DNA from 3 places in the Pseudarthrobacter lactosi genome. Region 1 is predicted to be linked to each of the others. Evidence: riboswitches for the same ligand, from Rfam matches in the RefSeq annotation. Region 1 holds a riboswitch; each other region holds the start of a gene.
What was found. Region 1 has a riboswitch for S-adenosylmethionine ahead of ACZY0Q_RS17995 (DUF1737 domain-containing protein). Riboswitches for the same ligand answer to the same signal wherever they lie in the genome.
Positions count from the first base shown of each region.

Region 1 (9,306 bases):
GGCCGCACACGGCTGGTGGATGTGACCACCAAGCCGTCCGAGCTGCGGGCCCCGGAGGACAAGATCCACCCCATGCCGTTCCCCGGCCTGAACATCGACAACCTGCCGTTCTTCGCGGTCATCGCCGCCAATGCCCATGGCCAGACCATGATCCACGACTGGGTCTACGAGAACCGGGCCATCTACCTCACCGAACTCAACCGGCTCGGCGCCCAGGTGCAGCTGCTGGACCCGCACCGGATCTACGTCAACGGCCCCACGAAGTGGCGGGCCGCCGAGGTGGGCTGCCCGCCGGCACTCCGCCCCGCTGCCTGCCTGCTGCTGGCCATGCTTGCGGCGCGGGGAGTCTCGGAGCTGCGGAACATCTACGTGATCGAGCGCGGCTACGAGGACCTGGCGGAACGGCTCAACACCATCGGCGCCAAGGTGGAGTACTTCCAGGACTAGCGCACGGCAGAATCCGCCGGCCCGCGGACTGCCACGTCCTTGCCCGTTGCCGCACAATATAAGCATGCGTACATTCGGCGTCGAGGAAGAGCTCCTGATCGTTGATCCGGACACGGGTGAGCCGCTTGCCCTCGCGGATGCGATGCTGTCCGGCCGGCGGATGGCCGCCGACGATGCCCCGGAACATCCCTTGGCGCTGGCAGCCAAGGAAATAACCGTTCACGACGACGGGACCGGCCTGACTGCCGAGCTGAAGCTTGAGCAGATCGAGACCCAGACCCGGCCCTGCCTCGAGTATGCAGAACTGCTACAGCAGATCCGGGCCGGCCGGCTGCTGGCGGACGAGGCGGCCATTAAGAACGGTGCCAGGGTCGCCGCGCTGGCCACGTCTCCGTTTGGCCTGGCGAGCCACACCACCCCGGACGCCCGCTATGCCCGGATGCTCGAACGCTTCGGCCTGACCGCGCAGGAGCAGCTGACCTGCGGCTTCCATGTCCACACGTTCATCGAATCCAAGGACGAGGGCGTGGCCGTGCTGGACAGGATCCGGGACAAGCTGGCAGTCCTCACGGCACTGAGCGCGAATTCGCCGTTCTGGAACGGGATGCCCACGGGATTCGAGAGCTACCGCACCCAGGCCTGGAATCGGTGGCCCATGTCCGGACCCTCGGCCATTTTCAGCACCTACTCCGCATACCGGAGGGTCGTAACGCGTCTGCTGGACAGTGGCGTGCTTCTGGATGAAGGCATGATCTACTTTGATGCCCGCCTGTCCCGGAACCATCCCACCGTTGAGGTCCGCGTGGCCGATGTCTGCCTCCGCGCCGAGGACGCGGCCCTCATTGCCGTCCTGGTCCGGGCCCTGGTGGAGTCGGCCAGCCGTGAATGGCGCGACGGCGTGGAACCGGCCCCGGTGCCCACGGTGCTGCTGCGGATGGCGGCCTGGCAGGCGAGCAGCAGTGGCCTGGTCGGCGAGCTGCTGGATTTTGGCACGTTCAGGCCGGCGCCCGCCGTCGACGTCGTCCGGTCTTTGGTGGATTATCTGGCGCCTGTCCTCGCCGAGCAGGACGAACTTTCCCTGGCACGGCAAGGTGTCGAGGACATCATTGCCCGCGGCACCGGCTCCACCGAACAGCGCAGGGTGCGGGACGCGGTGATGGAAAAATCAGCGCCCGACGACGGCGGGCTGGGGGCCGTAGTTGCCCACGCCGTGGGTGTCACCATGCGTGGCACCTCCGGGCTGCTGGAGGCGGACGAAGTCCCGGAGTTGCTGCGCGTGCGCCAGTCCTGACTTCCCGGGACCTTCGCGTCAAGAATCAAACGACTTCACGCACCGATCGCCAGGCGTATCCCCAGCGTGAGCATGACAGCGGCGACGAGTCCGTCCAGGATGCGCCACGACGAGGGCCGTGCAAAGAAGGGCCGAAGGGCCCGCGCGCCGAAACCCAGCGCGCTGAACCAGGCAATGCTGGCGGCGATGGCTCCGCCCCCGAACCACCACCGCAGATCCTGCGCCTGCTGGTTGGCCACCGATCCGAGCAGCAGCACGGTGTCCAGGTAGACGTGGGGATTGAGCCAGGTCAAGGCCAGCACCGTGCTGAGGGCGGCGCCGAGGCCGACGGCGGGTTGCCGCCCCGATGCCGTCAACGCCCCCGGACGAATCGCCCGGCGCGCGGCCATGACGCCGTAGCCCACCAGGAAGGCGGCTCCGGCAAACCGAACCACGTCCACGACCACGGGGCTCGACTGGAGCAGCGCCCCCACTCCGGCGATGCCTGCGGCGATGAGCAGCGCATCGGAGACGCTGCAGACCAGGACGACGGCGGCCACATGCTCGCCGCGGATGCCCTGCCGGAGCACAAAGGCGTTCTGGCTGCCGATGGCCACGATCAGGGCGAGGCCTGTGCCGAAACCCAGTGCGGCGGGGCCTAGAAATGCAGTCAGATCCATATCCTCCAACGTACGGGCCGGACTAGGATTACTCCAGCTAAATATTCTTATCTCTATTAAGGAAAGCTAATGAAGATGTTCCAGTTTGAGCAGCTCCGGACCTTCGCGGCAGTCGTGGACGAAGGCACCCTTGAGGCGGCGGCGCGGAGCCTGTACGTCACGCCGTCGGCCATTTCCCAACGGCTCAAGGCGATGGAGGACGCGGCCGGCCAGATCCTGCTGCAGCGCACCAACCCCGTCCGGCCCACAACAGCCGGGGAAGCCATCCTGCGGTTCGCCAGGCAGGTCCGGCAGCTCGAATGGGACGCCCAGCAGGAGCTCGGGGCGAACCAGGACCGGCCGACGGCGCCCATCCCCTTGGTGGTGAACGCGGACTCACTCTCCACCTGGTTCATGCCGGCGCTGGCAAGTCTTCCGCCGGACCTCGGCGCGTGCTTCGAACTCCGCCGGGAAGATGAACAGCATTCCACCCAGCTCCTCCGGACAGGATCGGTGATGGCCGCGGTAACCGCAACGCCGGAACCGGTCCAGGGCTGCAGTGTGGAACCGCTGGGTTCCTTGCGGTACCGCGCGGTGGCAAGCCCCGGGTACCTCCTGCGCTGGTGGCCCGACGGGCCGGAACTTGCTGCAGGAAGCCTGGCTCCGGTGGTGGACTTTGACCGCAAGGATGACCTGCAGGACGGGTTCTTCCGCAGGCTGACCGGCGCGGAAATGGCGGCACCGCGGCACTATGTGCCGTCGTCGGCCGAGTTCGCCCAAGCCATCCGGCTGGGACTGGGGTGGGGGCTCCTGCCGGATCAGCAGTGCCTGGCCGACATCCGGAACGGCGGCCTCGTGGAGCTGGCACCGGCCGATCCCGTGGACGTGTTGTTGTACTGGCAGCGGTGGAAGATCGACTCGCCGGTGCTCAACCAGCTCTCCGCGGCGGTCCGGGAGACGGCGGCCCGGCAGCTCCGCCAGCCAGGCGCCTGACCGAGCACAAAGCTAAGCGCGAACGTACAGTTGAGGCCCTACAAGCCTATAGAAACAGGGCCTCAACTGTACGTTCGCGCCACGCTAGCGCCAACCAGGACTAGATGTGCTTCAGGGCCTGCTCAAGGTCGCCGATGAGGTCGTCCACGTCCTCCAGGCCCACGGACAGCCGCACCACGCCGTCGCTGAGCCCGATGGCGGCACGGCCTTCGGGACCCATGGCACGGTGCGTGGTGGTGGCCGGGTGGGTGATGAGGGACTTGGCGTCGCCAAGGTTGTTGGAGATGTCGATGATCCGCAAGGCGTCCAGCAGCGCAAAGGCGGCTTCCTTGCCCGAGCGGCCACCCGTCGTCGCAAGTTCCAATGTGAGGACGGTGCCGCCGGCCTTCATCTGCTTGGCGGCGAGCTCGTACTGCGGGTGTGACTTGAGCAGCGGGTACTTGACCCAGCTGACGGCCGGCTGCTGTTCGAGCCATTCGGCCAGCCGCAGCGCGGACGCGGACGAGTGGTTCACGCGCAGCGCCATGGTCTCCAGGCCCTTGGTGAGCACCCAGGCGTTGAATGCGGAGAGCGCCGGGCCCGTGTGCCGCATGAGCTGCTTGACCGGGCCGTCGATGAATTCCTTCGTGCCCAGGATGGCGCCGCCCAGGACGCGTCCCTGGCCATCGATGTGCTTGGTGCCGGAGTACACAATCACGTCCGCGCCGAACTGGCCGCAGCGCTGCAGCAGCGGAGTGGCAAAGACATTGTCCACGACGACGGTGGCCCCGGCGGCGTGCGCGAGCTCGCTGACCGCGGCGATGTCCACGATTTCCTGCATCGGGTTGGACGGCGATTCGAAGAACACGGCGGTGGTGGGCTCCGACAGTGCGGCAGCCCACTGATCCAGGTCCGGGCCGTCAACAAACACGGTTTCCACGCCCCAGCGCGGCAGGATTTCGTTCAGGATCACAAAGCAGGAGCCGAACAGGGAACGCGCGGCAACCACCCTGTCCCCAGCCGCCAAGAGGGCACCCAGAGCGGTGAACACCGCTGACATGCCCGACGCCGTCGCGAAGCACGCCTCGGTGCCTTCGAGCAGGCGGAGGCGTTCCTGGAAGGTGGCCACGGACGGGTTGCCGTACCGGGAGTAGACGAAGCGTTCGTCCTCGCCGGTGAAGGCACGCTCGGCGGCGGCAGCGGACTCGTAGACGAAGCCCGAGTTCAGGAAGACCGGTTCGGTGGTTTCCTGGAAGTTGGTGCGGTCCAGCCCGCCTCGGACGGCCTGCGTCTCGGCGCTCCAGCCGGCGGCGTCTTCGTTGAAGGTCACTTGGCAATTCCAAGGTTGGTGGGCAGGCCGCGGTTCTTCCAGCCGTTGACGGTGCGCTCGCCGTACCGGTCCGGCTCGCCTTCGAAACCCTCCAGGACGTTGTAGGAGGTGAAACCGGCCTGCGTCGCGGCGACGGCGGCGGCGATGGAGCGCTGGCCCGAGCGGCAGAGGAACACCAGCTCCGTGCCGTCGTCCTCCGGCGCCTGCTGTGTCAGGTCAGTGATGAAATCCGGGTTGGGGATGCCGCCCGGGAACGTCCACGGAATGAACAGGGGATCGTTGTCCGTGGCCTTGGTATCGGGGATGCCGATGTGGGCCCATTCGCCCTCGGTGCGGACGTCCACCAGGATGGCGCCCAGCTCCAGTTTGGCCCAGGCTTCCTGCGGGGTGAGGTCTCCGGCGTAGCTCACGCGTGGCCCTCGCCGTCGAACTCGAGGTCTTCCACGGCGGTGGCGACGGCGGCATCCGCACTGGCGATCGCCGTCGGGAGGATCAGTGCCTGGGCAACAATCACGCCTCCGCCGTTGAACGTCGCGGCCGGGCTGCCGTGCAGGACATACCCTTCGGCCAGGGCAGTGGAAATCCGTTCACAGAAAGACCTGTCATCCGGCCCGGTGACAAGCCGGTACAACAGTTTCTCTTCAGGGGCGGGGGCGTCAGACACGACGGAACTCCTTCTTTCACGCTTGCAGCTCGAATTGGTCGATATGCCGAGTATTCACCTGAGGCACCCCGCCGCGAAAGGGAGGGTTGCCGACCGGCCAGTCAGGGCTTGGCGCCGGTTCTCATTACTCCCCAAAAACGTAACACCCGCCCCGCTCTGCCGCACGGCCGCCGTCGTCATGTTCCGTAACCAACGCGAATTTCCGTAACCCCGCCGTGCTTCCGTAACCCGGGCGCCGACGGGACAATCGGGTCATGGGGAAGATGCGGGGCCACTCACTGACGGGCGCCTGGGCACGGGTTTTGGCCGTGGGGCTGTGCGCCGTGCCGGTGCTCCTGGGCGCGACAGGCTGCCGGGACATTTTCGCTCCGCCGCCCTGCATGCCGCCGGAGTTTTCCATCTCGCCGGCCGCCGCGAAACCGGGTGACCAGGTCACCGTCAGCGCGCCGGACACCACCTGCGATGCCCGCTACGGCGCCGACGCGCGGGTCCAGGCGGAATTGCTGGATCCGTACGGCACCACCGTGCTGCAAGAGCTCGCTCCCATGACCGACGACGGCGGCTTCACTTTGGTGTTCACCGTCCCGGCTGGCATGGCACCCGGGACAGCCGGGGTCACGGCCTACCCCTATGGCGTGGACTGGTGCGACGACACCGGGGTGAACAACAGGGCGGGGGCCGGACCGCAGACCCTCGTCGGAGTCGCCTGTGCGCAGCGGCTCGTGCCGCTGTTGGTCCTGGGACCCGAGACTAAGCAGGGCTGAACCGGACCAAAGGCGGAGGCAGATAGAGTTTGCAGAGGCACCGGCCACCGTCTTTGAAGCAGCCGTTCTTGGGGGATTACACCAGTATGCCAACAGCCACCGCTCCGACCCGCAACGCCAGCCTTGCCGGCCCTGCCAAGCAGACACGGCTGCGGGCCGCCGTCGTGCTCCTGCTCACCGTCCTGCTGGCTGTCCTGGCGATGGGACTTACCGCCGGCACCGCCCGCGCTGCCAGCACAGCTCCGGAGCCGGGAAAGCCGCTGCTGGGCGCTGTCCTTGAATGGGGCGAGGATTCGGCGGCCAGCTTTGCCGAGCGGCTGGGAGCGACGCCGGCCCTGCTGGGCCATGACATTTCCATCCCCTTCCGTTCCTCGGAAACCACCGCTATCCGGCAGTTCCTGGACCAGGCTGCAGCCCTGGGCTCCCATGCCATGCTCACCGTCAAACCCACGGTTCCGCTGCAGCAGATCGACGACGCCGCCGCCCGGTCATTTGCCGCCGAGATCACCAGGATTTCCGCGGGTTTCCGGGGCCAGGTGCTGGTCCGCTTCGCCCCGGACATGAACGGGAGCTGGCTTGACTGGGGGCAACAGCCGGCCGCCTACCGGGCCGCCTTTAGGGCAGTGGCTGCGGAGTTCAAGGAAACGGACGACGCCGGCACCGTGATGGTGTGGGCACCCTTCCTGGGGCGGGACTACCCCTTTGACCGGAACCGCAATGCCCCCGCTGCCGGCAGCGAGGGCTTGGCCCTGTTGGACACGAACGGCGATGGCACCTGGGACGGCACCGACGGCGCCTACGCGCCTTACTATCCCGGGGACGACGCCGTGGAATGGGTAGGGCTGTCCGCCTACCACGACGACACCGCGGGCACGGCCGCCGTCAACACCGTGGCCGCCCCTGGGGAACTGGCAGGCATGCTGACCGGAGTGGGCAACGAGGACTTCTACGCCACCTACGTGGAGCAACGGGACAAGCCGTTCCTCCTGCAGACCGCGGCCTTCTACAGCCCCGCTGCCGGCGGCGCCGCGGAGGCCGACATCAAACGGGGCTGGTGGGACCAGACACTCGAAACTGCGACGTCCGGACAGTTCAGCAAGACCGCTGCCGTGGTTTGGGACGAACGGACCAGCACCAGGGACACCGGCGTAGCCAGCATCGACTGGACCATCACGGGAAACGCCGACGTGGCTGCAGCGGCACGCGCCCGGCTGGACGGGTCCGGCCTCGTCACGGGTCCGGTCGAGGGAATCGTCTCCGGCAAGGAGTATGCCCAGGCCAACACCCTGACGGGCGTGGCGGCCTGGAGCGTGGGCGCGGCCCTGCTCATCTTCCTTGTTGTCCTGTGGCAGGTCCCGCGGCGGGTGACCGCCGTGGCTGCCTGGGGTTACAACGACCCGTCAAACCGGGATGCCCGCGTGGACCTGCTGCGCGGGGCAGCCATCGTCTTTGTGGTGGTGAACCACCTGGGCCTGACGTCCCTGTTCCAGCTCCTGACCCAGGAAGCGGTGGGTTTCGTCTCGGGCGCGGAGCTGTTTGTGCTGTTCTCCGGACTGGTGGTGGGCATGGTCTATGGCCCACGGGTCAAGGACGACTTCGGCACGGTGGTTGACCTGACGTCACGGCGCGCGGGCAAGCTCTATGTCACCGCCCTGGTAGTGCTGGTGGGCATTTTCCTGGTTTCCCTGTTGCCCATCTTCCAGACGGATCCCCTCACCACCTACACCGACCAGGGAACAGGAGGGGCCGGCCATGCCGCGTCCGGCCGGACCTACAACCTCTATGCCGGCATGGAATCGCTTTTTCAGTTCCCCGTTCCGCCCCAGGTCCTGCCGGCCATCCTGCTCCTGCAGTTCGGGCCGTGGCAGTTCAATGTGATGGGCCTGTACGTTGTCCTCCTGCTGGTCAGCCCGCTGATCCTCGCCGCCCTGAACCGCGGCCGGGCGCTGTGGGTACTGGCGGCAACGCTGGGCGTCTACGCAGCGGGCGCGGCCACCCGGACCAGGCTGCTGCCTTCCCAGTTCGAGGATTCATTTCCGCTGCTGGTGTGGCAGGTGCTTTTTGTGATCGGCCTGGTGGCAGGTTTCCACCGGCGGAAAATCGTTGCATGGCTCTCGGCCCACACCTGGGCGGTGGCAGCCTGCTGCGGGGCCGCCATGGTTTTCGCGTTCCTGTCCTGGGGCAACCCTTATCTTGCCAACGGGTTTGACCTGCGGCTGGGCGTCATCCCGGATTCCCTGTACCGGGCCATGTATGACTCCTTCTTTGCCCGCACCTACCTGGCGCCGGGACGGCTGCTGAACGTCGTGGTCCTGGTGGTAGCGGCCTACGCTTTCCTCACGGCCTACTGGAAGCCCACCGAGCGTGCCTTCGGATGGTTTCTTATCCCGCTGGGCCGGGCCACGCTCTACGTCTTTGTTATCCACGTGGTCCTCATCGCCGTGGTTGCCAACATCCCGGCCCTGCAGCAGGGCGACATTCTCCTCAACACGGCTGCCTACGCTGTAATCCTGGGGCTCCTGTGGGTCATGGTCCGGACGCGCTTCCTGTTCAAGATCATCCCCACCTGACCTGGCACCACATGACCTGACCTGACCCCACCTGGTCTGGCGTGACGCCAGCTGGCTTGGCCCGCCGGGTTACCGGAGTTTCACTGGTCGTGCAGTTCGCGGGTCAGGAGTTCCTGGAGGGCCGTATTGGGTTCGGTGGGTTTGCCGGCGCCGCTCAGATAGAGCCCCATCCGGGCGCCGTGGTATTCCCAATAGGCGAAGCTCAGGTTGTTTTCTTCCAGGAGCGCCAGCATGTCGGTGACCCACTGGCCGCCGCCCTTGCCCTCCATCTGGAAGGCCTGCCGGACCAGGCCGAATTCCAGGACCGACATCGGCACGTTATTGTCCTTGCCGAACTGCACGTTCTTCGCCATCTCATGGGCCAGATAGGCCTTGTCGCGTGCCATGAATCCGTCGCCGGCGGCGCCAGGCGACTCGGCGTAAACATCGAGCTGGAGGCAGATCACGGGGAGAGCGCCGGTTGAGGGTGCAATATTCTCACCCCGCATTTGGCCCTGAATGCGGTACTTGTTACCGGGCACTACCTTGAACAGGTGTGCATCGTTGCTCCATCCCGCGATCGACCCGGTGCCCGCGGCGTCGCTGATTGAGAGGCCGCCGTTGTCCTGGTAGCCGGCCGCCTCCCGTGCG
Region 1 covers NZ_JBVAYS010000004.1:178,855-188,160, reverse strand. The annotation lists gene ACZY0Q_RS18025 (UDP-N-acetylglucosamine 1-carboxyvinyltransferase) at 1-447, shown strand, start outside; gene ACZY0Q_RS18020 (glutamate--cysteine ligase 2) at 512-1,738, shown strand; gene ACZY0Q_RS18015 (LysE/ArgO family amino acid transporter) at 1,774-2,397, opposite strand; gene ACZY0Q_RS18010 (LysR family transcriptional regulator ArgP) at 2,467-3,369, shown strand; gene ACZY0Q_RS18005 (O-succinylhomoserine sulfhydrylase) at 3,470-4,678, opposite strand; gene ACZY0Q_RS18000 (rhodanese-like domain-containing protein) at 4,675-5,088, opposite strand; gene ACZY0Q_RS17995 (DUF1737 domain-containing protein) at 5,085-5,342, opposite strand; SAM riboswitch class IV at 5,356-5,471, opposite strand; gene ACZY0Q_RS17990 (hypothetical protein) at 5,597-6,106, shown strand; gene opgC (OpgC domain-containing protein) at 6,193-8,676, shown strand; gene ACZY0Q_RS17980 (glycoside hydrolase family 5 protein) at 8,757-9,306, opposite strand, start outside.

Region 2 (9,306 bases), on a different contig from region 1:
CCTGTGTCGGTGACGCTGACGGACGGCAGGCTTGAGGTGCGCCATCAGCTGCACGGCCCCCAGGGCTGGTTCAAGAACCTGATGGGCACGGTCAACCACAACAGCAACAACTCAGCGGTTATCAGCATTGCCCTGCCCGCCGGCGTGGAGGTGGAAGCCGGCACGGTCAGCGGCGACGGCCTCGTCTCCGGAATCAGCGGGCACACCCGGCTCAATACCGTCTCGGGTTCTGTGATGGCAGACGGAACGTCCGGGGAACTTCACGTCAACACCGTCAGCGGCGAGGTCATCGCGCGAAACCACGACGGCGTCCTGACCGCCAAGAGCGTCTCCGGCGAGGTCACCGCATCCGGCCGGTTCAGCAATATCAGGGCTCACACCGTCAGCGGCGACATGAGTTTTGACCTTCTCAGTTTCACCCACGATTTCGGTGCCAATTCAGTCTCCGGCGACCTCACCATCAGGCTGCCGCACGACGTCGGGGTGGATATCGTGGCGAAGTCCGCCAGCGGCGTCGTGGTGATTGATGACCAGCAGTACTCCCAGCCCGGCGGCAAGGTGGAAACCATTGCCGGACCGGACGGCAAACTGATGCTGGTCCGGACGAACTCAGTGTCTGGGAAGACGTCCATCTTCCATGGCCAGCCGGCCCGCAGCGACGACGCAAGAAGCCCGGAAGCGGGGCACTGATGCCCCCGGTGTTCGCCCATGGGGCGCTCCGGCTTTACCTGCTCGCGCTGCTGGAGTCGGGGCCCAAACACGGTTATGAACTAATCAAGGCCCTCAGCGAACGCTTCGGCGGCACCTACTCCCCCAGCGCGGGAACCATTTATCCGCGGCTGGGGAAGCTGGAGGAAGAAGGACTCGTTGACACCGAGTCAGTTGGCCGCCGCACCAACTACCGCATCACCGCGGCGGGGCTTGCCGAACTCAACAAACGCAGGGACGAACTCGCCGGCGTCGAGAACGACATTTCCGCTTCCGTCCGCCGCCTGGCGGACAACCTGCGGTCGGATATCCGCGCCAACATGCGCGGGTTGCGGGCAGACCTGGCGGCTACAGCGGAGGCGGCCCGTTCCACGGCGCGGGCCGCCGATTTCCGGAGAGTCGGCCGCCAGCCGTCGGAGGGCATCCGGGAGCTAAAGGAAGCGGAGATGCTGCTGCAGGCGTTCCGGGACGACCTTCGCGTGGAGCTGCGGCTGCAGGCCACCCGGCAGCCGCTCAGCGCCGTGACGCTGGAAACTGTGAGGACCGTGCTGGACCAGGCGCGCATCTCCATCCGTAACTCACTGCCCGGCTGAAGCGCGGGCCGGCTGAAGCGCCGGGCTAAGCCGCCCGACTGTGCCGTTGAACTGCGCCGCCGGACCCTGTTGCCCCCGGTCACAGCCCGTTTCGGTTTCGCGGCGTGTCCCATGGTGTGGGAGACTTGAGGGCAGCTCTTTTGAGTACCAACATTTAAGGAGGCCAGCTATGAGCAAGCGTGCACGTAAACGTCGTGACCGTAAGCGTGGCGGCGCGAACCACGGGAAGCGCCCCAACGCCTAAGCTAAAGCTTGGAAAACGGTTTAAGCGAAGGACCCCGGAAGCCACACGGCTTCCGGGGTCCTTCGTCTTTGCCCTCTTCTTTTGCGCCTGCAGTACTGCTGGTGCCCATGGTGCTGCTGGCGGTCATCACCGCGGTCAAGCGGCCATGCGGTCATGTATCAGGCAGGCGGGTGTCGCTTGTGTCAGGCGTCCACCGGGCGGATGGAGTGGATCCTGTCCAGGATGGCGTTCTTCAGGTTTTCCGGAGCGGCCTCGGTGCACGAGCGCTTCACCATGGTGCGGATCACGCATTCCAGGTCGTACTGCTCGGTGCACTCAGGGCACTCATCAAGGTGGGTCTTGATTTCCGTGATGTCCTCGCGGGTCAATGCCCCGTCGAGGTATTCGTAGATGCGTTGCATCCTGGCGTCATCGCAGTCGCCCAATCCTTGGCAGTCGCTCATTTCCTGTTCTCCTGTTTTGTACTCGCGGCCGTGTCCTGTGATTCGACGGCGCCTTTGAATCCTCGTTCGGCGGCATAGTCCGCCAGCATGTCCCGCAACATTTTCCGGCCGCGGTGAAGCCGGGACATCACTGTCCCGATGGGCGTGTTCATGATGTCCGAGATTTCCTTGTACGCGAAGCCCTCGACGTCGGCGAAGTACACCGCCAGCCGGAATTCCTCGGGAATCGCCTGGAGCGCCCGCTTGACGTCAGAGTCCGGCAGGTGGTCCAGCGCCTCAGCCTCGGCTGATCGCAGGCCCCGGGAGGTGTGCGACTCAGCCCTGGCAAGCTGCCAGTCCTCAATGGTGTCCGAGTTCGACTGCAGCGGTTCGCGCTGCCGCTTGCGGTAGAGGTTGATGTACGTGTTGGTCAGGATCCGGTACAGCCAGGCCTTGAGGTTGGTACCGGGCTTGTACTGGTGGAATGCTGAGAACGCCTTGGTGTAGGCCTCCTGAACCAGGTCTTCCGCATCCGCGGGGTTCCTGGCCATCCGCATGGCGGCCGAGTAAAGCTGATCCACGTACTGCATGGCATCACGCTCAAAACGGACCCTGCGTTCCTCCGCCGATTCGGTAGCCACATCCACGGGTTGCTCAGCGGGCGCAGGCTCAACGGTTGCAGCGTGGACGGAAACAGGCTCAACGGCCGCAGGGACGCCCGCTTCAGGCTGCGCGTCGCTTCCTGCCGGCGTCTCACTGCTGGCGTTGGCTTCACTGCTTGTTTTGGCTTCGCGTTCGGATGCCTCATACATGGCCTCGAGGGCCGGATCCAGGGTGCTCATTGCGTTCAAGTGTACTGTGACGGCCTTGGCACGTGGCGTTCCGTACTCCGGAGGATCGGATTCCAGAGTCTGCAGTGCTACGGGCCCGGCGGATTCCGTCCCGTCCTTCAGTAACCTCAAGGGCAACTCCAGTCTGTCTCATGCCGGGGTGTTCAAGGCAAATACCTGCCCGGCATTTCGTGGTGCGTCAATTCGTCCGGTGTTCTGCGGACCCGCAATCCATAACCGCTGGCGGCAGGCAAATATTCCTCAAAAGTGCAAGACTAGAACGGACTCCGCCGCATTCGGTGCGGTTCGTCCAGCCAGGAGGAAATCCATGTCCTTTGTCCGTACTCTCGCCCGCCCCATGCTGGCTTCCAGTTTCGTCGTCGCCGGACTGGACAAGCTTAAGAACGCCGATGACACCGCCACCCAGCTCTCGCCGCTCCTGCAGAAGGCGGCCGCGTCGCTGCCGTTCCAGGCCGACGAGAAGATGCTGGCACGGGTGATTGGCGGAACGCAGGTGGGTGCCGGCGTGCTGTTCGGTCTGGGTAAGTTCAGCCGTCTCTCGGCCTCACTGCTGACCGTCATCTCCCTCCTTAATACCTTTGTGGAGTGGCGCAGCGCGGACATCAGCACCAAGGAAGGCCGTCAGGCCCGCCGGAACCAGCTGCTCAAGAACATTTCCCTCAGTGGCGGTGCTCTGCTTGCCTCCGTGGACACCGCCGGCAAGCCGGGCCTGGCCTGGCGTGCCGAGCACCTGGCCGCGGACGCCCGGAAGACTGCTGCGGGTGCCCGGAAGACCACCGGCCAAAAGCTCCACAAGGCGGACAAGGCCGTGCGCCGCGCCGTGGATCACGCAACGGGGGCGTAAGGACGGATGACCGGTTCCACCCCGCCCGCAGCCACGGATCCACTCGTCTCCAGCCACACGGTTCCGCACTGGCAGGCACCTTTCGCCAGCAGGCCCATCGATGCCACCGTCACGGTGCCTGGTTCCAAGTCCCTGACCAACAGGTTCCTGGTCCTGGCCGCGCTGGCCGACGGACCGTCCCGTCTCCGCGCACCCCTGCATTCCCGGGACTCCGCCCTGATGATCGAGGCCCTGCGCCAGCTGGGAGCCACCATCAAAGAGGTGCCCGGCGACGGGGCCTTCGGGCCGGACCTTGAGATCACGCCGCTGAGCCAGGAGGAGCCGTCGTCGACGACGCACATTGATTGCGGCCTCGCCGGAACAGTGATGCGTTTTGTTCCGCCGCTCGCGGCGCTGCGCAACGGCGTGAGCGTGTTCGACGGCGATCCCCACGCCCGGAATCGCCCCATGGGCACCATCATCGAGGCCCTGAAGGCCCTCGGGGTGGACCTGACCGCGTCCGACGGCGGGACCCCCTCGTCACTGCCGTTCACCGTTGAAGGCACCGGGGAGGTCCGGGGCGGCCACCTCGTGATCGATGCCAGCGCGTCATCCCAGTTTGTCTCCGCCCTCCTGCTGGTCGGCGCCAGATTTGCTGACGGACTCCACCTGGAGCACGTGGGCAGGCCGGTCCCCAGCCTGGACCACATCAACATGACGGTTGCCGTACTTCGCGGCGTCGGCGTGACCGTGGACGATTCGGTACCGAACCACTGGATGGTGGCCCCGGGCCCCATCCGTGCCTTTGATCAGCGCATCGAGCAGGACCTCTCCAACGCCGGCCCGTTCCTGGCCGCCGCCCTGGCCTCGGGCGGAACGGTGCGGATCCCGGACTGGCCCACCGGCACCACCCAGGTCGGAGATCTCTGGCGCAGCATCCTGGCGGACATGGGCGCAGAAGTCAGTCTGGCTGACGGCATCCTGACCGTCACCGGCGGACCAGAAATCAAGGGTGCAGATTTTGCCGAAACCAGCGAGCTCGCGCCCACCGTGGCGGCCCTCTGCGCCCTGGCCAGTGGACCTTCACGGCTGACCGGCATCGCCCACCTTCGCGGCCACGAAACAGACCGGCTGGCCGCGCTCGTCACCGAAATCAACCGCCTCGGCGGCGACGCGGAAGAGACCAGCGACGGCCTCGTGATCCGCCCGGCAAAGCTGCACGCCGGCGTCGTCCACAGTTACGCGGACCACCGGATGGCCACTGCCGGCGCCATCCTCGGCCTCGCCGTTCCCGGCATCGAGGTCCAGGACATCGCCACCACGGCCAAGACCATGCCGGAATTCCCGCAGATGTGGGCGGACATGCTCGCCCAGGGCGCGGCCGCCGGCGACGCCACGGAAGGTTCCGCTGGTGGCACGCAGCACTGATTCCTGGGACGAGTCCGACGTCCGGATCCGGCCCAGCAAAAAGGGCTCCCGGCCGCGCACGAAGGACCGCCCCAGCCACGATGACGCCGTCACGGGCCGCATCATCACCGTGGACCGCGGCCGCTACACCGCCGTCGTCGGAGAGGACTCGGGCGAGGAGCGGATCATCATTGCAGCGAGGGCCCGCGAACTGCGCCGCTCCCCCGTGGTGGCCGGCGACTTCGTCTCCCTTGTAGGCGATGTTTCCGGGGAGCCCGACACCCTGGCCCGGCTGGTCCGGATCCAGGACCGCAGGACCCTGCTGCGCCGCAGCGCCGATGACACTGATCCGATCGAACGTGCGGTGGTGGCCAACGCCGATCAGCTGGTGGTGGTAGTGGCCGCCGCAAACCCGGAGCCACGCACCGGGTTCATTGACCGCGCCCTGGTGGCCGCGTACGACGCCGGCATCGAGCCGCTGCTGCTCGTCACCAAGGCTGATGTCAAGGATCCCGCGGAACTGTTGTCCAACTATGAGCACCTCGACTTCCCGGTAATCATCAGCCGCACGTCAGACTCCGAGGCCTCAGGTATTGATGCCCGCTCCGATGACGGCCTCTCTGCCCGCCTGGACGGGGATGCGGTCTCGCAGCTCCGCGCGTACCTCGAGGGCAAGGTCTCGGTCATGTTGGGGCATTCGGGCGTGGGCAAGTCCACCATGGTCAATGCGCTCACCGGGGCCGAACGGGCTACAGGTGGAGTGAACGCGGTGACCGGCCGCGGCCGCCACACGTCGTCGTCGGCCCTTGCCCTGAAGCTGACCGGGGCTCCCGCCGGGAGCTGGATCATCGACACCCCTGGCATCCGCTCGTTCGGGCTGGCGCACGTGGACCCGGACCGGATCCTGCGGTCCTTCCCGGACCTGGAGCCGGGCACGGATGCGTGCGAGCGTGGCTGCAAGCACAACACGGCGGCCGTCAACTGTGGAGTGGACGCCTGGGTGGCGGCCGGTCAAGCAGGCCCCACCGGCCCGGCCCGGCTTGCGTCACTGCGCCGGCTACTCGGCACGGATCCCCGCCTGGTGGGCCAGGAAACCAAGGAACTGGGCAGCATAGGCTAGCGGCCTAAAGCCGACGTCCCCAACCCCACGGCCCTGAGACGGTAGTTTGTAACCATGATCCAACCCGCTTCGAGCTACAACGATGACCTGCGCCTTGCCCATGTGCTGGCCGATTCCGTGGACGACCAGACCATGAGCCGCTTCAAGGCACTGGACCTCCGCATCGAGACCAAGCCGGACCTGACACCGGTCACGGACGCGGACAAGGCCGCGGAGGAAGCCATCCGGGGCCAGCTCTCCCGCTCGCGTCCCCGCGACGCCGTGCTGGGCGAGGAATTCGGCAGCTCCGGCCACGGCTCCCGCCGCTGGATCATTGATCCCATCGACGGCACCAAGAACTTCATCCGCGGCGTCCCGGTCTGGGCCACCCTGATCGCCCTCGTGGACGAAGGCGAACCCGTGGTGGGAGTTGTCAGCGCCCCCGCGCTGGGCAAGCGCTGGTGGGCCGCCAAGGGTTCCGGCGCCTACATGGGCAAGTCGCTCGCCGCCGCAACGCGGCTCCGGGTCTCGGACGTCTCCCAACTTTCGGATGCCTCCCTGTCTTATTCCAGCCTGGGCGGCTGGAAGGAACGCGGCAACCTGGATGAGTTCCTGGGACTGACCGAAGAGGTGTGGCGCACACGCGCCTACGGTGATTTCTGGTCCTACTGCATGGTGGCCGAAGGTTCCGTGGACATTGCCTGCGAGCCGGAGCTGAACCTCTACGACATGGCTGCCCTGGTGCCCATCGTGGTGGAAGCCGGCGGCCGCTTCACCTCCCTGGAGGGTCAGGACGGACCGTTCGGCGGCAACGCGCTGGCCACCAATTCCATCCTGCATTCAGAGGTCCTCAAACGGCTTAACCCGGATCTGGACGACCTCCTTTAGGTCAATTTTCGAATTATCGACGGCGGGCACCTCCTGATGGGGGTGTCCGCCGTCGTATCTTCGACAAATGTTCCCTTCCTCAAACGCACGTAACAAAGCCCTTAACATTGAGCCGGGCTTCCTTCTCCCCCCGGCGCATGTTCTACGCTCTTAACAGGTCACGAGTGCCAGCGCTAAACCCCGGTTTGCTGGCCGGCAACCCTCCATTCGCGGTGGGGTGCCCCGGGTGACGACCAGGCCGGTCCGGAAGGGACACGGCAAGCGCGGATTCCCGGTACCGGGAGTCCTTTTAGAGTGAGGTCTCCGTGACAACTGCCACCGTCTCCCCCAGCAGTGTTTCTCCCAACAACGCCGCTTCGCTGTTCAAGGATGCCGCCGCCGTAGCCGGGCGGCCCCTTTCCGCGGTCACCGGCGCTGAAATCCAGGCACCGTTGATCCAGGGCGGCCACGTCCGCTACGCGAACCTGGACTACGGCGCCTCCGCTCCTGCCCTCTCCGTGGTGTCGGCCTACCTCAACGAGATCCTGCCGTTCTACGCCAGCGTCCACCGCGGCGCCGGCTTTGCATCGCAGATCAGCACCTCCGTCTATGAGAACGCCCGGAACATCGTGCGCGACTTTGTGGGCGGACGCCCGGACGACTCCGTCATCTTCACCCGGAACACCACCGACTCGCTCAACCTGCTGGCGGGCTGCCTGCCGGCGACGGACGGACGGCCCAACGGCGATGTCCTCTACCTGGACATCGAGCACCACGCCAACCTGCTGCCGTGGCAGGGCGTCCCGCACCGCAGCGTCGTCGCAGCGGACACCATCGTGGGGACGCTCGAGGTCCTCCGTGCCGAGCTTGAGCAGGGCAACGTGAGCCTCCTCGCGATCACGGGTGCCTCCAACGTCACCGGCGAGATCCTCCCGGTCAAGGCCCTGGCCGCCCTCGCCCATCAGTACGGCGCACGGATCGTGGTGGATGCCGCTCAGTTGGCGCCGCACCGGCGCATCAATATCAGTGCCGACGACGTCGACTACCTCGCCTTCTCCGGCCACAAGCTCTACGCGCCGTTCGGCTCCGGGGTACTGGTGGGCCGCACCGACTGGCTCGACGCAGGCACTCCCCATCTGGCCGGCGGCGGCGCCGTCCGCGAGGCCAGGCTCGACGGCGTCAGCTGGGCCACCGGTCCGGCCCGGCACGAGGGCGGCTCCCCCAACGTCCTGGGCGCGGCCACGCTGGCCCGAGCCACCCAGGTCATCGCATCCCTGGACCACGACCGCTGGCACGCCCACGAAGCGGCCATCAGGTCATTCCTGGTGGACGGGCTAGGGAAGATCGACGGCGTCACTGTGCATCAGATCTTCTCGGATACGGACGCTGAAACCGGCACCATCGGCGTGGTGAACTTCTCCGTGGCAGGGTACGACGCCGGACTCGTGGCCGCCTACCTGTCGGCCGAACACGGCGTTGGTCTCCGGGACGGCCGCTTCTGCGCGCACCCGCTGCTCAAGCGGCTCGGCCTTCCCTCGGGTTCGCTGCGGGCCAGCTTCGGCGTAGGATCCCGCCTGGAGGATGCCCAGCGGCTCCTCGCCGGACTGGAGCAACTTCGCCGGACCGGCCTGGGCTGGGATTACGTGGTGGACGCGGGGCGCTGGGTTCCGGCCAACGACACCCGAACGTACCCGCACTGGGCGCCCAACACGCCCGGCACTGCCGGTGCAGCTCCGTGCCTTGACGACTGAGCACCCTTTCGTCCCTGCTTCCTGACCTGACTGCTGCCCACCTGGTGGCGGCCCATGCGGTAAATTCGAAGGATACCGATGGGCACAGTTGAAGGAGGCCGCACGTGGCACGGGGTGGCCCCAGGCTTGAGCACGGACGCCGCCTGGAACTCGGGCAGAGTTTCCAGGACGGCGGCGAACATTATCAGCGTGTGCGTCCTGGCTACCCGGCCGAATCAGCGGACTGGCTGATCCCGGCAGGTGCCACGGACGCAGTGGACGTGGGCGCCGGGACCGGGAAGTTCACCGCACTGCTGCTGGAACGCGGCCTGGGGGTTTCCGCCGTGGACCCGTCCCCGGACATGCTTGACCAGCTGCGGGCACACTACCCGGGGGTGAACACGACCCAGGGGACCGCGGAGGCCACAGGACTCGCTGACTCCTCGTTCGACGTCGTGAGCGTTGCGCAGGCCTGGCATTGGTGCGATCCGCTGCCCGCGAGTACCGAACTGGCGCGGCTCCTGCGCCCCGGCGGAACGGTGGGGCTGATCTGGAACCAGCT
Region 2 covers NZ_JBVAYS010000001.1:1,098,381-1,107,686, forward strand. The annotation lists gene ACZY0Q_RS05075 (DUF4097 family beta strand repeat-containing protein) at 1-690, shown strand, start outside; gene ACZY0Q_RS05080 (PadR family transcriptional regulator) at 690-1,301, shown strand; gene ACZY0Q_RS05085 (50S ribosomal protein bL37) at 1,471-1,545, shown strand; gene rsrA (mycothiol system anti-sigma-R factor) at 1,728-1,988, opposite strand; gene ACZY0Q_RS05095 (sigma-70 family RNA polymerase sigma factor) at 1,985-2,809, opposite strand; gene ACZY0Q_RS05100 (DoxX family protein) at 3,126-3,662, shown strand; gene aroA (3-phosphoshikimate 1-carboxyvinyltransferase) at 3,669-5,069, shown strand; gene rsgA (ribosome small subunit-dependent GTPase A) at 5,053-6,168, shown strand; gene hisN (histidinol-phosphatase) at 6,223-7,035, shown strand; SAM riboswitch class IV at 7,192-7,305, shown strand; gene ACZY0Q_RS05120 (aminotransferase class V-fold PLP-dependent enzyme) at 7,341-8,765, shown strand; gene ACZY0Q_RS05125 (class I SAM-dependent methyltransferase) at 8,870-9,306, shown strand, end outside.
Region 2: another riboswitch for S-adenosylmethionine. It lies ahead of ACZY0Q_RS05120 (aminotransferase class V-fold PLP-dependent enzyme); the one in region 1 lies ahead of ACZY0Q_RS17995 (DUF1737 domain-containing protein).

Region 3 (9,306 bases), on a different contig from region 1:
CCCGGGACGCGGAACTGCCCGAACCTGTCCTGACACCGCGGAGCTTTATGCTCATCGGCACGGAAGAGTCTGTCCGCGCCGAAGCCAGCGGCCACATGAATGCCATCCCGCTCGAACGGGCGATGGAGTTGTGCCCCGCCCTGGTCCCGGGGGCTTTCTCCGCAGCAGGCCTGGACACCGGATCCTTCGGCTGCAACGCCCCGCTGCTGCTTGCCGACCACCGGCAGCAGGCTGCGGGCGCCGGCGTCGACATCATCACCGGCGCCCGCGTATATTCCGCCCAGCGGCTCGGCTCCGGCTGGGAGATCGGCGCCGGGCAGGAAGCCTTCGGAGCCGGTGTGCTGGTCAACGCCGCCGGCGCCTGGGCCGACGAACTCGCCGTGATCAGCGGCGTGGAGAAGCTCGGGCTGCAGCCGTACCGGCGCACCGCGGCGATTGTCGACGTCGAACATCCCCTTCCCGAGCAAAGCCCCATGGTGGCTGCAGCGGACAATACGTTCTATTTCCGCCGGGAAGGCACCGAGGTGCTGATCTCGCCGTCGGAATCGGTGCCCAGCGGGCCCGAGGACGCCCGGCCGCGGCCCGGCGATGTCGAGCGGCTGATCGTGAAGCTGAACGGGCTGACCACGTTGGGAATCCGCGGAGTCCGGAGTGCGTGGACGGGGCTCCGGACCGAGGCGGCTGACGGCGTCCCGGTAGCCGGGTTCGACGCCGAAGCCCCGGGGTTCTACTGGCTTGCCGGTCAGGGCGGGTATGGCTTCCAGACGTCATCGGCCATGGCGGAGCTGGCCGTCGCGCAGATCCTGGCCGGACAGGACGCCGGGAACAGAGCCGGGCACAGCGCGGGACACGGTCCCGCTCCGGCCCACCGTCCGGCATCCCGGACAGTGGAGGCGCTGGCGGCCACGCGCTGGTCCATCCGGCGCTGAACAATGGAACCCATGAGCACCCTGATTACCAACATCGCCGAGCTGATGACCCAGGACCTGGACCACCGCGTCCTGAAGAAGGCCGCGGTGGTGATCGAGGGCGAACGGATTGCCTGGCTCGGTTCCGCCGCGGATGCGCCGGCGGCCGATGACGCCGTGGACGCCGGCGGCCGGGCCGTTTTGCCGGGCTGGGTGGATTCGCACACGCATCTGGTCTTCGCCGGGGACCGCACTGCGGAGTTTGAGGCGCGGATGGCCGGGGAATCGTATTCGGCTGGTGGTATCGCCGTCACCATGGACGCCACCCGGCGCGCGTCCGATTTCGACCTCACCCGGCTGGCGATAGCGCGCGTGTCCGAAGCGGTGTCGCAGGGCACCACCTACCTCGAAACCAAGACCGGGTATGGGCTGGATATTGAGCATGAGGCCCGGAGCGCCCGGATCGCCTCCACGGTCGCAGACGAAGTCACCTACCTGGGCGCCCACCTTGTCCCCGCGGGGACGGACGCGGAGTCCTACACCGATCTCGTCTGCGGGCCCATGCTTGACGCCGTCAGGCCGTACGTCCGGTGGGCGGACGTGTTCTGCGAGGAAGGTGCCTTCACTGCCGAGCAGTCCCGCCGTGTGCTGGCGGCGTGCCGGGCCGCTGGACTGGGGATCCGCGTCCACGGCAACCAGCTCGGCGAAGGTCCCGGTGTGCAGCTCGCGGTGGAATTCGGGGCAGCCAGCGTGGACCACGTGAACTACCTGTCGGCCCGTGACGTGGCGGCCCTGGCGGACAGCTGGTCCGGCTGGAACCCGGGAACCGGCACAGGGACCCGCGGCACCGTGGCAACCTGCCTCCCGGCCTGCGATCTCTCCACCCGGCAGCCGCTGGCCCCGGGGCGTGAACTGTTGGATGCCGGGGCTCAGGTGGCGCTGGCGTCCAACTGCAACCCGGGTACCTCGTACACCAGCTCCATGGCGTTCAACGTGGCGACGGCCGTGCTGCAGATGCGGCTCAGCGTCCACGAAGCGGTACGCGCCGCGACGTATGGCGGCGCGCTGGCGCTGCACCGGGAGGCAGGGCACGACGCCGACGGCGCACGGGCGGTGGGTTCGCTCGCCGTCGGGCACCGTGCCGACCTGCACATGCTCAACGCCCCCTCAGCGACGCATCTCGCCTACCGCCCGGGCATGCCCCTCACGTACGCCGTGTGGCGGGCCGGCGCGCGGGCACGCTAGCAGGGAACGCGCTCGGTGATCGCAAAGTGATCATTTGTGGCTGCTATGATCAGATAACGTCATATTTGGGTGACTGTTTAACGCTTTGACTGATCGATGCTGAGAGGCCCCCATGACCCGCACTGACCGCCTGACGGCCATCCTGGACATCCTCGCGAAGACTGGTCAGGTGGAGGTGGAGGAGATTGTGACGCAGCTTGGGGTCTCGCCGGCCACGGCGCGGCGGGACCTGGACAGCCTGGCCAAGCGGCGGCTCCTGACCCGGACCAGGGGCGGGGCCACCACCGGGGCCTTGGCCTACGACCTCCCCGGGCGGTACAACCGTGATGACCACGCCGACGCCAAGGAACAGATCGCCCAAGCTGCCTCGGCACTTATTTTCCCGGGCGCGGTGATCGGGCTGTGCGGCGGCACCACCAGCACGGCGTTGGCGCAGATCCTCGCCACGCGCGAGGACCTCAATGCTCCCGCCCACCAGTCCACCCTGACGGTGGTCACCAATGCCATCAACATCGCTGCGCAGTTGGCTGTCCGCCCCAACATCAAAGTCATGGTCACCGGCGGCATCCTGAATCCCCGCTCGTACGAACTGGTGGGACCGTACACCGACATCATCATGCAGAAGGTGGTTATGGACATTGCCTTTATCGGCGTGAACGGCATCGACCCCGAGGTCGGTCCGACGAACACGGGGGAGGGCGAGGCATCAGTCAATGCCCTGCTGGCCAGCCGGGCCCGGATCTCCTATGTGCTGGCCGACTCCTCCAAGGTGGGTGTCCGTGCGTTCGCCACCATGGACGGCTACGCGTTCAACCGCCTGATCACCGACTCCGGTATCTCCGCCGAGGACAAAGCCGCGTTCGAAGCCAATGGCACCGAAGTGATCGTGGCCCCGCACTAAGCGCAACTAGGCGCCGGCAACAAACCCTAGAAGATCATCGGCGGCGCATCCAGGACGGTCTCGTCCACCCGGCGGTCCACCCACTGGCTGAACGGAACGTCGAGTTCGTACTTGCCCAGGTCCGTTTGCAGAAGGGTCCGCACGGCGGCGTTGTCCGGGTTGTTGAGTGATTCGAAGTACTCCACGGACCAGTGGAACCAGCGCATGCAGAACAGCCGCATGGTGAGCCCGTGGGTCACCAGCAGGGTGTTGGGGGCGTAGTCCGGCTTGGACCAATGACGGTAGAGCGTCTCCATAAACGAGGAGATCCGGTCGTAAACGTCGGAGCCGGATTCGCCCTCCCGGAACCGGTAGAAGAAATGGCCGTAGGCGTTGCGGAGTTCCTTCTGGTCCTCGATGTCGCCGGTGATCTGGAAATTGGCCCAGTCCTGCTCACGGAGGCGCGGTTCTTCGATGACCCGTTCGGTGAGATTGCCCAGGTTGAGCGCCTCCAGTGTCTGGTGCGCCCGAAGGTAGGGGGAAACGTAGACGCAGACCTGGCGCCCGTCCAGCTCACGGCGGATCCGTTCCCCGGCCGCCCTGGCCTGGGCCAGGCCCTGGGGCGTCAGCGGAATCCGGTAGTCCGGGACCCGGTTGTAGATGGACGTATCGACGTTGGCCGCGGACTGGCCGTGCCGGATCATGAAGATTTTCCCTGGCGCGCTCATAAGCCCCAAGCATAGGTGCCCCCACCCCGGACGCTCTCTCACTTTTGGCGCGTTTTTGGCGGACGCTCTCGCACTTTTGGTGAGTTCGGGCGAGCTGGCCACCCTAATCAGCGAAGAACCAGAAACTACAGGCAAGATGGAACCATGTTGGTTCCCTCCCGCCGTCGGCTGCGGATTGAAGTCTGGATTGTGCTGGGTCTTTCCCTGGGGCAGTCCGCCGTCTACTCGGTGGTGCAGCTGCTGGACAAGATGACGCGTGCACCGCTGGCCGAAGGCACGTCAACCCTGAACCGGTCACAGAGCCCGCGCGAATACTTCGACCTCACCTATCAGCTGCTCGATATTATTTTCGCCCTGGTGCCAGTGCTGCTGGTCATCTACTTCCTCACGGACCAGCGGCAATCCAGTACCGGCGCATGTGCTCACGGAAGTTCGGCCTTCCGGAAGCTGGGGTTCAACTTCGCCAGGCCGGGCCGTGACCTGCTGCAAGGTCTTGGCCTCGCAGCCCTGATCGGAATTCCTTCGCTGGGCCTTTATGCCGCGGGACGTGCCCTCGGGATCACCACTGCCATCATCCCCAGCGCACTCGACTCGTACTGGTGGACCGTCCCCGTCCTGATCCTGTCCGCGCTGCGGCACGCCGTCGTGGAAGAAGTCATCGTGGTGGGCTACCTCCTGGACCGCTTCGGCAAGTTCGGCTGGAGCATGCCGCTGGCCATCTTCGCCAGCTCGATGCTCCGCGGCAGCTACCACCTGTACCAGGGCTTCGGGCCGTTCATCGGCAACGCCGTGATGGGGGTGGTGTTTGCCTGGCTCTATACAAAGACCAAGCGGGTGATGCCGCTGGTCATCGCGCATGCCCTGCTGGACATTGTTGCCTTCGTCGGCTTCAGCCTCTTCGGCCGGGCGGTGGGCCTGGGGTAAGACGGCTATGGTTCCCGTGCGGCACAGGTGTCTTCAATAGGGTCTAGCGATAGGTCTGGCCTAAAAGAATTCGGCCGCCATCGGTGGGTGGCATCATTGGCACCCGCTGATGGCGGCCGAAGCTATGGAAGGTGCAATCAGATGGTGACTGCTCCGGTAGCGGTTTCGAAGGTCACTGACAGGATGCCCGGGGTTCCATGCGGAGCCACCCAGTCAACAGCTACGTCCTCCAACGGCTTCTCGACGGGCTCACCCAGCCATTCCGTCACACGTTCGGCGGAACCGGCTATGGTCAGGCAGCTCATCTTGACGTGGCTCTCATAGGCGTTGGACGGGTGGAGGGCAGGGTCACCCTCCCACTTGAGCATGTACGGGACCTGGGGGTCCGCGATCAGGCCCAGGATGCCGATCTGCTTCCAGACCAGCTCGCGGCCGTCCGGGAACTTGCGGTTGCCGTTGACGGCGGCACGGCCAAGGCGGTCTTCGAACGGAGCGAGGTCGTCCACTTCGACGCACCAGCCCATCCAGCCGCCGCCGGCTTCGGACCGCGCCCGGACAGCCTGCCCGAAGGGAGCCTTGTCCGACGCCGGGTGGTTGAGAACCTCCACCACTTCCAGATACTTGTGGCCGGCTAGGGGAATAATCATGTTCCGGGTTCCAAACCGGGGGTGCACGCCACCCTTCACGGCTTCAACGCCGAGGGCGGACGAAATACGTTCGGTGGTGGCAACGAGGCCATCTTGTTCACAGGCGTAAGAGACGTGATCCATGCGCATGCCATCATCTTGGCACTTTGTGATCCGGCTCTCAGCTAAGGGTAGCCTTACCGGAATCTGTCGCGTCACGAGTGGACATTCCGCAGGAAAGCAGGGAGAAGAAGCGGCCGGCTGACCACGTTCGTCACAATCCTGTTCCCGTGAGGGAAAGTCTTCCTACACTGAACGCAACCGAGCAGTGCCACGCCACGTCAAGGAGTATTGAATGTCGAACGGATGGTCTTTCGAAACCCGCCAGATCCACGCAGGCCAGGAACCGGACAGCGCCACCGGCGCGCGGGCGCTCCCGATTTACCAGACGACGTCGTTCGTCTTCCCGAGTGCCGAAAGCGCCGCCAACCGGTTTGCCCTCGCGGAGCTCGCACCAATCTACACCCGCATCGGCAACCCCACACAGGATGCTGTGGAACAGCGGATTGCCAGCCTTGAGGGCGGACTCGCGGCATTGCTGCTGAGCTCGGGGCAGGCCGCTGAAACGTTTGCCATCCTGAACATCGCCGAAGCCGGCGACCACGTCGTGGCCAGCCCCAGCCTCTACGGCGGGACGTATAACCTCCTGGCGCACACCCTCAAGAAGTTCGGCATTTCCGTCACGTTTGTGGCCGACCCTGACAACCTGGACCATTGGCGCGACGCCGTCCAGCCCAATACCAAGCTCTTCTTCGCCGAAGTGGTCTCCAACCCCCGCCAGGACGTGCTGGACATCGAGGGTGTGTCCCGGACCGCCCACAACGCCGGCGTGCCTCTCGTGGTGGACAACACCCTCTCCACGCCCTACCTCATCCGCCCGCTCGAATGGGGCGCGGACATTGTGGTCCACTCCGCCACCAAGTACCTCGGCGGGCACGGCTCGGCCATTGCCGGCGTGATTGTGGACTCCGGCAATTTCGACTTCGGCGCGGACCCGGAACGTTTCCCGGGCTTCAACACCCCGGACCCCACGTACAACGGGCTGGTCTACGCCCGTGACCTCGGGGCAGACGGAGCACTCGGCGCCAATCTGTCCTACATCCTGAAGGCGCGCGTCCAGCTGCTCCGTGACCTCGGCTCGGCGGTGTCACCCTTCAACGCCTTCCTTATCGCCCAGGGCCTGGAGACACTGAGCCTGCGGGTGGAGCGGCACGTGGCTAACGCCGTCGACGTCGCCCAGTGGCTAGAGGCGAGGGACGACGTCGAATCCGTCGCCTATGCGGGGCTGCCCTCCAGCCCCTGGTACGAGCGCGGCCGCAAATATGGGCCCAAGGGCACTGGTGCGGTGGTGGCGTTCAACCTGGCCGGGGGCGCAGAGGCAGGGAAGCGCTTCGTGGACGCCCTGGAGCTGCACTCCCACGTGGCCAACATCGGGGACGTCCGTTCACTGGTGATCCACCCGGCATCAACCACGCACAGCCAGCTCTCGCCCGAGCAGCAGGCTATCGCCGGGGTCACCCCGGGACTCGTGCGTTTGTCTGTGGGCATCGAACACATCGATGACATCCTCGCCGACCTTGAGGCCGGGTTCCGGGCGGCCAAGGGTGCGGCGGACCCTGACAAAGACGCGGGAAGCCAGCAGCAGTAGGGCTCCGTAAAGTCACAACCAGTCACACGCTTAGCCATAGGCCGGGGCTGTTCGTACACTCGAAGCAGGTCATGAGTGCCAGCGACAGCCCCGGCTTGCTGGCCGGCAACCCTCTTTTGCGGCGGGGTGCCCCGGGTGAGGACCTGGCCTGCCGGTCAATTGACGGTGGGCAAGCGCATAGAAAAGGTCCTTCCATGACGATCACCATTTCCCGTACTGCAGCACCCGGAAACGGCGTGGTCCGCTACGCCAGCATCGGCGGACTTGAGCTCGAAGCCGGCGGTTACCTCCCGGACGTCACCCTCGGCTATGAAACGTGGGGCACCCTCAACGCGGACGGCTCCAACGCGGTCCTGATTGAGCACGCCCTGACCGGCAGCACGCACGTGACACGCGGCGACAGTGACGAGCCCGGCTGGTGGGAACAGCTGGCCGGACCCGGCGCGCCGGTGGACACGGACCGGTTCTTTGTGGTCTCCATCAACATTGTGGGTGGCTGTTACGGCTCCACCGGGCCGTCCTCGGTTGCCCCGGACGGCAAGCCGTGGGGGTCACGGTTCCCACTGGTAACACTGCGGGACACCACGGCAGCTGAGGCCAGGCTGGCTGACCAGCTGGGCATCCTTAGCTGGTACGCCGTGCTGGGCGGCTCCATGGGCGGCGCACGGGCGCTGGAGTGGGCAGTCACCTACCCGGAACGGGTCCAGCGGTGCGCCGTTATCTCGATCGGTGCCGCTAGCACGGCCGAACAGATCGCGTTCGCCCAGGCCCAGACGCTCGCCATCCGCCAGGACAGCAATTTTAACGACGGCGACTACTATGGCGGTCCGCTGCCGGAGGACGGGCTGGCGCTGGCGCGGCGCATTGCGCACATCACCTACCGCTCCGCCGAGGAATTCGATGGCCGCTTCGGACGGTCGGCCCAGCACCCGGAATCACCGTTCCAGGCGGCTGCGTTGGGGGAGCGGGGCCGCTACCAGGTGGAAAGCTACCTGGACCACCAGGGCAAAAAGCTGGTTCGCCGCTTTGATGCCAACAGCTACATCGCCATCACCGACGCACTGATGAGCCACGACGTCTGCCGCGGGCGGGGTACCCTGGATGAAGCCTTGGGCCGGGCCACCGCCAGGTTCTTCGTGGCCGCCGTGGACAGTGACCGGCTGTACTTTCCGTCCCAATCCCGTGAACTGGCTGTTGCGCTCCCGGGTGACGTGGATGTGCACGTTATTGAGGCTCCGATCGGCCACGACGGCTTCCTGACCGAGATCGGCCAGCTCGGCGTCCAGCTCCGGAACACCTTCCTGGTCTAAGCGCTGGCCCCTGCCCTTAGGCGCGAACGGACAGTTGTGACCCCGGATCGGGGCCTCAACTGTACGTTCGCGCTGTTAAGTGGTTAGCCGTTCATGATGTCGGAGCGGCGCTTCATGTAGTCCTCCATGGCCAGCTCGCCGTTGCTGTACTGCTGGTCGAGTTCGGCCAGTTTCCGGGCGCGGTACCCCTGCGGGCCCGACGGCGGCAGGGGAATGCCGGGGGCGGCAGGCTGCTGCGGTGCTTCCGCGCGCTGCTCCGGCGCCGGCTGGGGGTCAGGTTGCGGCTGGCCGTACGGCGGAAACTGCTGGTCCGCGGAAGGCATCGGCTGCATGGGCGGCAGCGGCTGGCTCGGCGGCAGGGGCTGCGGGCTCATGATCTGGCGGTAGCCGCCGCTCATGTAGTCCTGCTGCGTGTAGCCGTCACGGGGCTGCTTGCTCTGCGGCCCCGGGTACTGTTCGCTGCCCGGGTACTGCCCGCCGCCGGGAAACTGCTCGGGGTAGCGCCCGGAAAAGCTCTGGTCCTGGTTCCGTTTGTTCACGGATTTCCGGTACATCCGCATCGCCATCGGTACCACGAAGGACAGAATGATGATCCAGAAAAACAAGCTGTTCACGGTGTAGCGCCTCTCATATGTGTCCTTCCAGCTTAACCCCGGCGCCCACACGGACGGCCGGGATCCCCAGGAAGGCCCCATACCGGTCCACGGCGTCCTGCACGGCCGCGTCCAGAGCCGGGTCCGCGCCAGCGAACAGACGGATATCCAGCTCACAGCGGCCGGCGAACAAAGTGTGGCGCCAGCAGCCGGCCATCCGCCCGTCGAGCAGCACCACATGAATCGGCGCCCCGGCCACCGGAAACGCCGGGGCGGTGCCTCCCAGATAATGCCGCGTGGCTGAATAGCCCATCACGTATTCGTCGTAGCACTGGATCAGGTCGATCCGCGGTCCTGCCGCTGACGTGGCATCGCCGCCGTCCG
Region 3 covers NZ_JBVAYS010000002.1:609,937-619,242, forward strand. The annotation lists gene ACZY0Q_RS12635 (NAD(P)/FAD-dependent oxidoreductase) at 1-929, shown strand, start outside; gene hutI (imidazolonepropionase) at 942-2,153, shown strand; gene ACZY0Q_RS12645 (DeoR/GlpR family DNA-binding transcription regulator) at 2,266-3,054, shown strand; gene ACZY0Q_RS12650 (histidine phosphatase family protein) at 3,081-3,761, opposite strand; gene ACZY0Q_RS12655 (CPBP family intramembrane glutamic endopeptidase) at 3,906-4,685, shown strand; gene ACZY0Q_RS12660 (VOC family protein) at 4,823-5,461, opposite strand; gene ACZY0Q_RS12665 (bifunctional o-acetylhomoserine/o-acetylserine sulfhydrylase) at 5,667-7,019, shown strand; SAM riboswitch class IV at 7,087-7,201, shown strand; gene metX (homoserine O-acetyltransferase MetX) at 7,214-8,329, shown strand; gene ACZY0Q_RS12675 (hypothetical protein) at 8,413-8,943, opposite strand; gene ACZY0Q_RS12680 (winged helix DNA-binding domain-containing protein) at 8,957-9,306, opposite strand, start outside.
Region 3: another riboswitch for S-adenosylmethionine. It lies ahead of metX (homoserine O-acetyltransferase MetX); the one in region 1 lies ahead of ACZY0Q_RS17995 (DUF1737 domain-containing protein).